DNA from 2 places in the Photobacterium sp. WH77 genome. Region 1 is predicted to be linked to the other one. Evidence: riboswitches for the same ligand, from Rfam matches in the RefSeq annotation. Region 1 holds a riboswitch; the other holds the start of a gene.
What was found. A riboswitch is a leader RNA that binds a small molecule or an ion and turns the genes downstream of it on or off. The one in region 1 is predicted to bind thiamine pyrophosphate.
Positions count from the first base shown of each region.

Region 2: it holds a riboswitch for thiamine pyrophosphate, as region 1 does, so the genes downstream of both, thiB (thiamine ABC transporter substrate binding subunit) here and thiD (bifunctional hydroxymethylpyrimidine kinase/phosphomethylpyrimidine kinase) in region 1, are expected to answer to the same signal.

Region 1 is NZ_JAKLTE010000018.1:42,845-48,364, reverse strand. It holds partial or broken gene L6J37_RS16445 (ABC transporter permease) at 1-361, opposite strand, end outside; gene L6J37_RS16440 (ABC transporter ATP-binding protein) at 423-1,214, opposite strand; gene thiD (bifunctional hydroxymethylpyrimidine kinase/phosphomethylpyrimidine kinase) at 1,214-2,095, opposite strand; TPP riboswitch at 2,196-2,293, opposite strand; gene L6J37_RS16430 (VOC family protein) at 2,487-2,837, shown strand; gene L6J37_RS16425 (family 20 glycosylhydrolase) at 2,911-5,499, opposite strand.
Region 2 is NZ_JAKLTE010000001.1:44,125-49,644, forward strand. It holds gene L6J37_RS00215 (PhoH family protein) at 1-911, shown strand, start outside; gene thiQ (thiamine ABC transporter ATP-binding protein) at 949-1,674, opposite strand; gene thiP (thiamine/thiamine pyrophosphate ABC transporter permease ThiP) at 1,678-3,291, opposite strand; gene thiB (thiamine ABC transporter substrate binding subunit) at 3,319-4,305, opposite strand; TPP riboswitch at 4,422-4,524, opposite strand; gene L6J37_RS00235 (DUF547 domain-containing protein) at 4,614-5,393, opposite strand.

The sequences.
Region 1 (5,520 bases):
TGGCCGCCATCACCACTTTGGATGCAATGCCATAGCCCAGCCAGAGCATAAGAATAGGGGCGATAGCAAAAACGGGAATGGCCTGACTGGCGATCAGCAGAGGTAACAGCCAGCGTTTAACCGGATTAAAAAGAAGCATCAATAGCGCGCAGACAAGACCAATGCCAAGCCCGAAAGCTAACCCCAGGATAATTTCGCTGATAGTGACACTGGCATGGCTGAGCAGAACATCATGGCGCTGAATTAATTTGCGAAATACGGCGAGCGGTTCAGGAAGAATAAAGCCGGGAAGCTGAAACAGGCTGACAATACCTTGCCAGAAACCGATCAGAAACACAGAGCTGATTGCCAGACGGCTCAGGGAATGATGAAAAAAGGGGCGGATATTCATCATTGCTACAGCAGGTTTCTCTGCGAGTTCTTTAGACATAGCGCTCACCCAGACCGGAAAGTTGCTCGATAATGGCCTGTTGTTTTACAGCCAACTCTGCATTGATTGCTCTCGGCGGTGTGCCTTCGGGAACGGACAAGCGCGTTAACCGGCCCGGTTTGCCTTGCATTAAAAAGAGGTGATGACCCAGCCTTAGTGCTTCCTGAGGGTCATGGGTAATAAGCAGCACAGTACGCTGAGCCAGCAACTCAGCGGCGAGATCCTGGAGTTTATATCTTGTCACGGCGTCCAGGGCGGAAAACGGCTCATCCATTAGAACCAGTGGCTTGTCCTGAATTAAGGTGCGTACAAGCGCGACGCGTTGTCGCATTCCCCCTGACAGTTGTGATGGACGGGCGTGCAGCTTTTCACCTAACCCGACCTGCTGGAGAAGCTGGATTGCACGCTCCTGCACGGCTTCACTGGCTTTACCTTGTTTAAGCCTGAAACTGAAGCAGACATTATCGAGTACATTTAACCAGGGCAGCAGCAGATCCTGTTGCGCCATATAGGCGACGCGATCACTCATACTCCGGGCATCCGATGTGAAGAGTTCGCCCTGCCATGCCACATCTTGAGGTAACAGATCGGCGAGAAGCCGCAGTAGTGTGGTTTTACCGCAGCCACTCCGCCCAAGAATACAATGCCATTCTCCGGCCTGAAGTGTTAAATCCAGCTGACTGAATAAAGGGGCAGTTTGACCTGAAAAAGACAATGTCAGCTGTTTTACCCTGACACCCAGGCAATGAGGCTGAGTGTCAGGTGAGGGCTTCGCTGTATTCATCATTTATTCCTTGACGGATGAAGTGCGTAGAAGTGATGGACTGGCCCATGTCCCTGACCAATGCTGAGCTGATCGGCATGGCACAGTGCTTGGGTTAGGTACTCTTTACCTTTATGGACGGCTTCAGAGAGGGGGCAGCCTTGTGCGAGGTAGGAGGCGATAGCGGCGGATAAAGTGCACCCTGTTCCATGGGTGTTTCGGGTCGCGATGCGCTTGGCTGAGATAGTGACGGTGTCACTGGTTGTGATCAAATAATCGGTACTGAATGAGTCCTGTTCCCAGTGTCCGCCTTTCAGCAATACAGCATTGCTGCTGATGGTTTTGAGCTGCTCGATAAGCAGTTCTTTATCGGTATGCTGCAGGGCTGATGTGTTGATATGCCGGCCTGTCGATCGGGTGAGTGTGACGGCTTCTGGGAGGTTGGGGGTTATCAGAGTGGCTAAAGGTATCAGTTCATTTTTCAGTGTGCTGATAGCGTCTTCTTCCAGTAAAAGATCCCCGCTGGTGGCCACCATGACAGGATCCAGAACGATAAATTCAGGCTGGTACTGGCGAAGTTTGTTTGCGACTGCCCGAATGATGCCAGCATCGCTCAGCATACCTATTTTGACGGCCCGGATGTCGAGATCACTGAAAACGGCATCCAATTGCTGTTCAACGAACGCTGGACTGACAGGAAAGATGCCGGATACACCCAGTGTATTTTGCGCCGTCAGCGCAGTAATGACGGAACAGGCATAGCCACCTGTTGCTGAAATCGCTTTAATGTCTGCCTGAATGCCCGCTCCGCCACCGCTGTCTGAACCGGCAATGGTCAGTGTAATTGGAGTACGTGCAGGATTATCTGACTGAGAAAGTTTGGTTATTGTGGACGTGTTCATCGGCATCCCTTGCTATCAAAATCTTCGCTTGATTACGCAGGGGTGACGAACAGTCGCCGGATTTCACTTCGCGAGCATCCTGGTCAGGATGAGAAGGTGACAGGCAATTCTGCTAGTTCCCTACGCCAGTATTAACTGGATCAGGTTCAACGGGTCCCACAGTGTGGTCTCAGCCTTACGGCTCCCCGACTAACGTATCTCTAAATCTGATGCGATGTGCTGAAGCTATACATTTAAGCACTTTTTCGCGCTGGTCATTCTAACCTTGTTGTTTCTCAGAAAGCAAAAGAATTACACCAATTTGATGACAAGCGAGTTGACCGATGCAAACTCAGCTAAGATTTCGTTGTAGATTATGTATATTGAAATCAGCTATAAAGGAGCAAAGCCAGTGAAAAAGCACCATCAAATCAACTATGTTGAATTTCCAGCCAGTCATATACCCAATACAAAGGCATTTTTTGAGCGCGTTTTTGGCTGGTCATTCATGGATTATGGTGATGAATACGCCGCATTTTCAGAACAGGGGCTGGATGGGGGATTTTATGCCGCGCCATTGTCTTCTCAGGTTGAGAAAGGTGCCGCGCTGATTGTTATTTACAGCGATAATTTAGAAGCCACCGAACAGGCTGTGATCGCTGCGGGTGGGGTGATTGTGAAACCTGTTTTTTCTTTTCCGGGCGGCAGGCGTTTTCACTTCACTGAACCAAGCGGTAATGAACTGGCGGTATGGTCAGAATAAGATTAGAGCCAGATCGTCAGCATTAAAATGAAACAGAGCTCCCGAAGGAGCTCTGTGTGTCGGTTGTATGGCCTTAGTTAACCGTTGTTACCCGGCTGGTTCGCTGACCTGAAACGGTTCTCAGCTGGACACCTGCCGCGACAGCGGGTGGGTTGAGATGGTCGTACGACTGCCAGCTCGTGCCTTGATCTGTAGAGTACTCAATAGTCAGACCCGGGAAAGTCGAATTAGCTTGAAGTACACCATTCTCAATAACACCGCCTGGAACCGGCAGGTTAAACGCGATACCAGCTTGCTCCAGTTTAGGCAGCACTTTCTGACCCAGCAGGTTGGCGAAATGGTTGTAATCGGCGTTGCGTCCGGTTTCATCCAGTGCAATGCCTGCGTTGTCATTAGCTTCCCATGTCGCAGTGTGCCATGCGCGTTCAGCCAAACCCAGCACGCGAGGGAAGATCATTCCTTCAAACTGGTCTTCGGTACGGACTGTTTCGGCCCAGAGCGATCCCTGAAGGCCCAGAACATTCTCAGGCTTGAGCAGCTTTTTCACACCCGCAGAAGCAACCACTTCTGCTTTGGTGATTGGTGCACCGGCGCGAGTGAAGTCAGCATTGGCGAAGACGTCGTCAGGCATGAAACCAAAGGTTTTACGAGTGTCGGTAAAACGTGGTGCCCAGTAGTAGCCGCGCTCGTTTGGATCGGGCTCATACGGGTGGTCAAAGTACAGGTGTGTTGCATGGTTATAGACGACCTTATAGTCGTTATTGGCCAGATTATATGCGCGATCCGCGACACCCCATTCCCAGATATTCTGCCATGCGTTACCCCAAAGCTGGTTGTTTGCCATTTGTGAGCGAGGGTAAACCTGACCATCGTGCATCAGCCCGTCTTCCCAGCCAGCCATATCCAGACCATAGTTGGCAGTTATCACAGAAATACGTTCGACAAAGTAACGGCTCAGATCCGATACGCTGTTGACTCCATCAGTATTATTGGCAATGAAATCCTGACAGGCCGGGGAGTTAATCCATGCTCCTGCAATCTCGTCACCGCCGAAGTGGAACGTTTTGAGTGGCTGAACTCCCTGATGCAGGCTGACGAGGCCGCTAACCACTGCATCAACAAAGTTATAAGACGATTCCATACACACATTGATGGCGTTGTCTGTGAACATCTGAACCGACAGATACTGAGTGGTATCGTTAAAGTCGGTCAGGAGGTATTTGTTCGCTTCTGCCATGTTCCCCTGAGCCGCGTAGTGATCATAGCGGGCTTCCATCGCCTTGATTGCGGCGTGTGCATGGCCGGGAATGTCGATCTCAGGCACGACTTCAATATTCAGGGCTGCGGCATGGCTAAGAATGTCCTGATAGTCCGTGGCAGTGTAATAGCCGTTGGATTCAGGTGAACCATCCGGACCGGCACCCAGGAAAGGTAAAATACAGGCTTTCTCTTCCGGATCATGGCAGCGTGTTGCGCCAACATCTGTCAGTTCAGGCAGGCCAGCAATTTCTATGCGCCAGCCTTCGTCGTCAGCCAGACGCAGATGGAGTTTGTTCAGTTTGAATGCGGCCATTTGATCGAGCAACTGGATAATCGCATCTTTAGTACGGAAATTTCGGACGGCATCAACGGAAAAACCACGGTAAGCAAAACGAGGCGCATCAGTAATCTGCACCTCAGGGACTTTATTACCGTCGACTAACTGCAATAAAGACTGGGAAGCATACAATGCACCTGCTGTATCCGCCGCCCCTATGGTGATGATCTCGTTCGCGGCGTCGACGTTAAGGCTGTAAGCCTCTTCCCATTTTTGCACGCCATTGATGTTGATCTGGCTCCAGCCCATATTGATACGTTTTTGCGTCGTGGGCGACCAGGGTACTGCAGTTACACCTAACTGACTGGCCAGGAACATGGCCTGATCTTCATATCCATTGCCGTAGACGATAACCCAGGTCGAATCCAGTGTGACATCACCGATGCCAAGCGTCAGTTCGGCTGGAGTAGGAATAACGCCGCTGGCATTGTTGATGACATTGAGATCAGCATTACGCTGGTATCTGTCTTGTGCGGTAAAAGGATCGTAAAAGTCGGTTATGGCAGCACTTCCATAACGTTTCCATTGCTGTGGCGTTGAAAAATCAGCCACGAATGGGAGTTCTTCTGATGGCTTGGTGGGTACCAGACCATTAACACGGTTACTGGTGCTGGTGATCAGTGATGTGATGTTCTGTCCCTGATCTTCAGACACAAAATACCAGTTCGGCATAACGTCAGTTTTTGCTACCTGCCAGTTTGCAGCGTCAAACTCAATGGCAAGCGATTGTCCAGGCGCCAGAGGCACAAAGTTTGCGGTTGGCTCGATCTTAAACATATCACCATTGACATGGCTGATTTTCACCTGGTCGGTTAAGACACTTTCAACCATACGGATATGGCTGAAGTAAATTGACCAACCTGTCGCTGGTAATGTTTTACTGCTCTGGTTTGTGAAATCGATTTTAGCGCGGAAAGTGACCCAGTCATCCTGAGTGTTATCCAAAACGGTGTAAGTCACATCCAATCCCTGGCCAAGCTGGTCCAGGTCTGCAGCAGGAATAGCCATCGCAGGTGCAGCAAATACAGCTGACAATGCAAGTGCTAATACTGACGTTTTTATCATCTTAGGTTCCTTTTTTTGATG
Region 2 (5,520 bases), on a different contig from region 1:
CAGATCAGCTGATTGATGATGTCAGCCTGCTGACCAAAGGGTTCCACCGCTATCCGGCCAGTTTCTGGGAGCGTGTGGGTGAGTGCCATTCTGAAAAACGCGGCCGTTCGACCTTGCATACGCTGCCGCAAGAGCTGTTTGATTCGCCTTTCGTCAACCAGTACCTGATTGATGAAGATACCGATTTCGCTGCCCGGATTCAGAGTCTGGACGGGGAAATGGTCACCCTGAAAGATCTGGGGCATGAGCGCCTGATGCACCGCCAGGCATGGGGTATTCATCCGAAGAACATTTATCAGGGAATGGCGATGGACGCGCTGCTCGATCCTGATATCGATCTGGTGATCCTGACCGGCCCGGCCGGGTGTGGTAAAACGATCCTCGCGATGGCCGCCGCACTGGAGCTGGTGATAGAAAAAGGCATGTACGACAAGATCATTGTCACCCGCAATACCCCGGACATTGCTGAATCTATCGGTTTCCTGCCGGGCACGGAAGAAGAGAAAATGATGCCCTGGCTGGCGGCAGTGACAGACACCATGGAGGCCTTGCATAAGCACGATGTCTGCACTGACGGTTCGATGAAATATATCTTCGAAAAAGCCAATATCCAGTTCAAATCGATTAACTTTATGCGCGGCCGCTCTATCCAGAACGCTTTCGTGTTGCTGGATGAGTGTCAGAACCTGACCGCGTCGCAAATCAAGACCATCATCACCCGCTGTGGTGAGGGCACTAAGCTGGTCTGTTCCGGTAATCTGGCGCAGATCGATTCCACTTACCTGTCGCCTGTGACATCAGGCTTAACCTATATCGTTGAACGATTTAAGAATTTCGAGGGCAGCGCCAACATTTACCTCAATGGTGTGGTGCGCAGCCGTCTGGCGGAATTTGCTGAAGAAAATCTGTAATTCACTGGGCGGGATCCGCTGAGCGGATCTTAAGCATTCATCGCCCGAGGTACTTCCTTAATCTTTCATCTTCCGGCTCCCCCAGCACTTGCTGGGTGGGGCCGCATACCCGGATTTCACCCTGCTCGACAAAGGCACACTGATCGGCAATCTTCAGCGCATCGTCCGGACTGTGGGTGATCATCAGCACAGTGATCCCGGCTTCCTTGGCCAGACTGGCGATCAGATCCAGCATTTCCTGCCGCAGCGCCGGATCCAGTGCGGAAAACGGCTCATCGAGCAACAGCAGAGGGCGGTGTCTGACCAGGCAGCGTGCCACGGCCACCCGCTGTTTCTGGCCGCCGGACAGCTGCTCAGGCAGGCGATCCAGATAATGAGCGATGCCGACCCGCGCTGCCGCATCTTTGACCTGAGCCTGATCAGCGGCGCTGAGGCGCAGCCCGGGATGGATACCCAGAGCAATATTGTCAAACACGCTCAGATGCGGAAACAGGTTGTGATCCTGAAACAGGATCGACAGCGGCCGCTCGGCCGGATTCTGCCTGTCGATCACTTCACCATTGATCCTCAGTTCGCCGCTGTCCGGCTTGAGAAAACCGGCGATCATCGCCAGCAGGGTACTTTTGCCCGCCCCGCTGGGGCCGATCACTGCCAGAATATCTCCCTGCGCGACCGACAAATCAAAGCTGAGCTGCATAGACTCCTGATTATGGTGACGGTAGCAATGGCTCAGTTGAGATAAAGAGAGCATAGGTGAGATCATAAGTTATCCGTTAGCAGTGCGGTCAGACGAGGGATGTCGGGACAATAACAGGCTTTCCACCACAGTGAAAATACCCAGGCTGAGCAAGAGCAGCAGCAGGGCGGCAACGGCGGCAGCATCCATCTGATAGCTGTCCATCAGCTGGAACAGGTACAGGGGCAGGGTCTGAAAATCCTGGCTGCCGAACAGCGCAATGGCACCCAGATCGCCCAGCGACAACACGAAGCTGATCGCCATCGCCTGGGCCATAGGTTTGCGCAGTGCCCGCCATTCCACCAGATACAGGCGCGACAGGCCGCGCATGCCCAAACTCTGGCACAGCGGGTTGTATTGCTGCGCGAGATGCAACATCGGCTGGCTCAGGGTTTTGATGACATAAGGCAGTGCCATCAGGGCATTGACGGCCACTACCACCCAGAAGGCCGAGGCAAAGACGTCGGTGAATTCGCGCAGCAGCAGAAACAGACCTGTGCTGATCACCAGCCCGGGTGTGACCAGAATAATGGTACCGATCAGCTCCAGCCCGTCGGCAGAGAGGCGGTAGCGCTGCAGCCGCCAGTAACGGCTGGCACAGAGTATGGCGATACCGCTGATCAGTGCCAGCAGGCAGGCCAGCAGCGCGATTTGCAATGAATGGCTAATCGCCTGCCACAGGGCGGGGGTGCTCAGCAGCTGTGGCAGCTGGTCATTGAGCCCGGCGCTCAGTACTGCCAGCATAGGCGGCAGTACCAGCAGCAGTACTAAGCCAATCCAGCATCCGTCCCATATCCTTGCTGTGCGACTGTCGAGATAATTCGGATGCCCCTGGCGAACCCGGCCGCTGAGCGTGGACAGCGGTCTGGCAAAGCGCTGGCCGAGCAGCACCAGCGAGCAACACAGCAGCATCTGCCATAACGCCAGCATGGCACCAGCGGCTAAATCAAAGTCGTATCTCAGCGCCTGATAGATCGCCAGCTCTATCGTGGTGGCTTTCGGGCCGCCGCCCAGCGACATAATCACCGCAAAGCTGGTAAAGCACAGCATGAACACCAGCCCGGCGATCTGAGGCAGTTGCTGACGCAGCCGCGGCCAGGCAACCAGCCGGAACAGTGGCCAGCCTTTCATGCCCAGGTGGGCCGCAAGCTGATGCTGTTCGGCCGGAATACTTTCCAGGCTTTGCAACAGCAACCGGCTCGCCAGCGGCAGGTTGAGAAAGACATGAGCGAGCAGAATGCCGTTCAGACCGTAGATGCTGAACGGCAGGGTCATGTCCAGCCTTGCCAGTGCTTGTGCCAGCAAACCGCTGTTGCCATAGATAGCCAGCAAACCAAACACCGCCACCAGTACCGGCAGCACCACCGTCATGGCAAACAACCTGAGTAATACAGTCCGGCCCGGAAAACGCCGCCGGGACAGGGCGTAAGCAACAGGGATTGCCGGAATCACACTGAGCAGAGTTGATAACAGGGCCTGTTTAAAGCTGAAGACCGTGACATGACGCAGGTAAGGATCCTGCCACAAGCTGAGCGGTTGCAGTTCGGTGGCCTGACTCAGCAGCGCGCTGAGCGCCCCGCCGACCACAAGCAGTATCAGCCCGGCGCTTAACAGGCCGGGCAGGCTGGAACGGGAGAGTAACAAGAGCTGTCCTATTGCACTACAGTTGCATTACTGGGTCAGGGCCGTCTGCCACTCGCGAATCCAGCTTTTACGCTCTTTCGCAACTTCATCGGCGGAAAATTCCAACGACTTGGCAGGCAAGGTCAGGCTGCTGAACCCTTCAGGCAGCTCCTGGCCGGTGACCGGATACATCCAGTTGCCCGTTGGAATGTGTGACTGGAAGCCCGGCGTCAGGATGAAGTTAAGAAACTGCTCGGCCAGCTCACTGTTGCGGCTGTTTTTGAGCTTAGCGGCAACTTCCACCTGCATATAGTGGCCTTCGCTGAAGTTGGCGGCTTTGTACTTGTCTTCTTGTTCGGCAATCAGGTGGTAGGCCGGTGATGTGGTGTAAGAGAGCACCAGATCGGCTTCGCCGTTGAGGAACATGCTGTAAGCCTCTGACCAGCCTTTGGTCACAGTCACGGTTTTTTTCGCCAGTTGCTGCCAGGCAGTGGCGGCTTGGTCACCATAGACAGATTTCACCCACAGCATCAGACCCTGTCCCGGCGTTGAGGTGCGGGGATCCTGGTAAATCATCGTCAGATCGTCGCGCTCAACCAGCGCTTTCAGGCTGTCTGGCGGGTTATTCAGTTTCTTGCTGTCATAAATGAAAGCGAAGTAACCGTAATCGAAAGGGACAAAGGTGTCATCTTGCCAGCCGCCCGGAATAGTGACCGCCGCGGTATCCACCTGGTGAGTGGTCAGCAGCCCGGTTTTTTTGGCTTCCGTCATCAGGTTGTTATCCAGCCCTAACAGCAGGTCGGCTTTGCTGCTTTTGCCTTCCAGACGGACACGGTTGAGGATGGATACACCATCGTCCAGGGCGACAAACTGCAGATCGCAGCCGCACTCTTTCTCAAACGCGGTTTCGATGGCCGGACCCGGTCCCCAATCCGCGGTAAAAGAGCTGTAGGTGTAAACCGTCAAGGTCGGTTGAGCGGCGGCGGCAGACGTGGCGGCAGCCAGCAGGGGTAAGGTTAACAGTAGGTGTTTCACAAAGCGCTCCTGAGTTCCTGTAAGACAGGGAATTCCGATTTCTTCAAGGCGCGGGGTTGAGTGAGAGGGAAGGTTTCCGGAAAGGCACGAACCGGGGATAAAGGTGTGCTTTCTTGTCTCTCAGTTTTTCTCAATTCCTCCGCCAGCATGATCTGGTTCAGGTTCAATGGGTCCCGTACGCTGTACGATCTCAGCCCTAAGGCTCCCCATGAGAACGGCTCTCATTGTAAACGCGGCCGACACAGGTTGCCAGCCACAATTGCGGCTGGCTGTGATTCCTGAGCTGCAAGTTAAATTGTCAGGCGAGGCTATTTGATCTCATTGAGCCGCCAGTCGTAATCGTAACTGGGCGATACCAGCGTCACCGGCCGGTTGAGGTAAGTGTTCAGATGCTTTTGCAGTTCAGCCAGAGTACCGAAATCACTCTGATACCAGTCATAAATTGACGACAGACGGACACTCTGGCCGCGCACATCAACCCCTTTTTCGCTGTTGATAAAGCGCTTGGCAGCTTCATCCAGCTGCTCGTTCAGCTTATCGGCCTGCATGACCTCAGGGAGCAGATCCGGGCAGCCCAAGCTGGCACAGTTCACCACATAGTGAATACGCTCGTCCTGCCAGATAGGGCGCAGGATCCTGTGTTCAATATCATTGAGCGACAGTTTTTGTCCGCGGATAGTGATCAGTTTTTCATCCCAGGGGCCGAAGTTGAATATGCCGCCGAGTTTGGTGATCGAGCTGACCGGATAGTTGTCCAGAATCACTCTGACGGTCAGAGCGTTATACAAATTTACCCAGTAGGCAAATTGTTCATTGCGGTTGTAGCGGCGCGGATCCAGCGCGGTGAGTTCACTCAGATAGCGTGCCAGAGCCGCTTTATCCTGCTGGCTGACAGCGGCATAACGAAAGCGGGTCTGTTTGGGGGCGACCAGCAGATAGTCGTTGAGCAGGCCCTGCCAGAGAGTGTGGTCAATTTTTGCGGTATTGCTGGGGTTGCTGGCTTGCCACAAAGGCCAGAGATCGGCTTTGGGGGCGGCCAGTGCCGCTGAAGACAGGCTGAGCAATGTCATCAGGAGCAAGACGGTCAGGGTTTGGCGTAGCGGATACATGTGAACACCTCTGTAAAAAGATTGATATTCAACAGACCGAAGCAAGGGGGTGTTTCTTTCCGGTGCAGGCGCTTAACAAAACACCCTGCCGGAGCAGGGTGTCTGA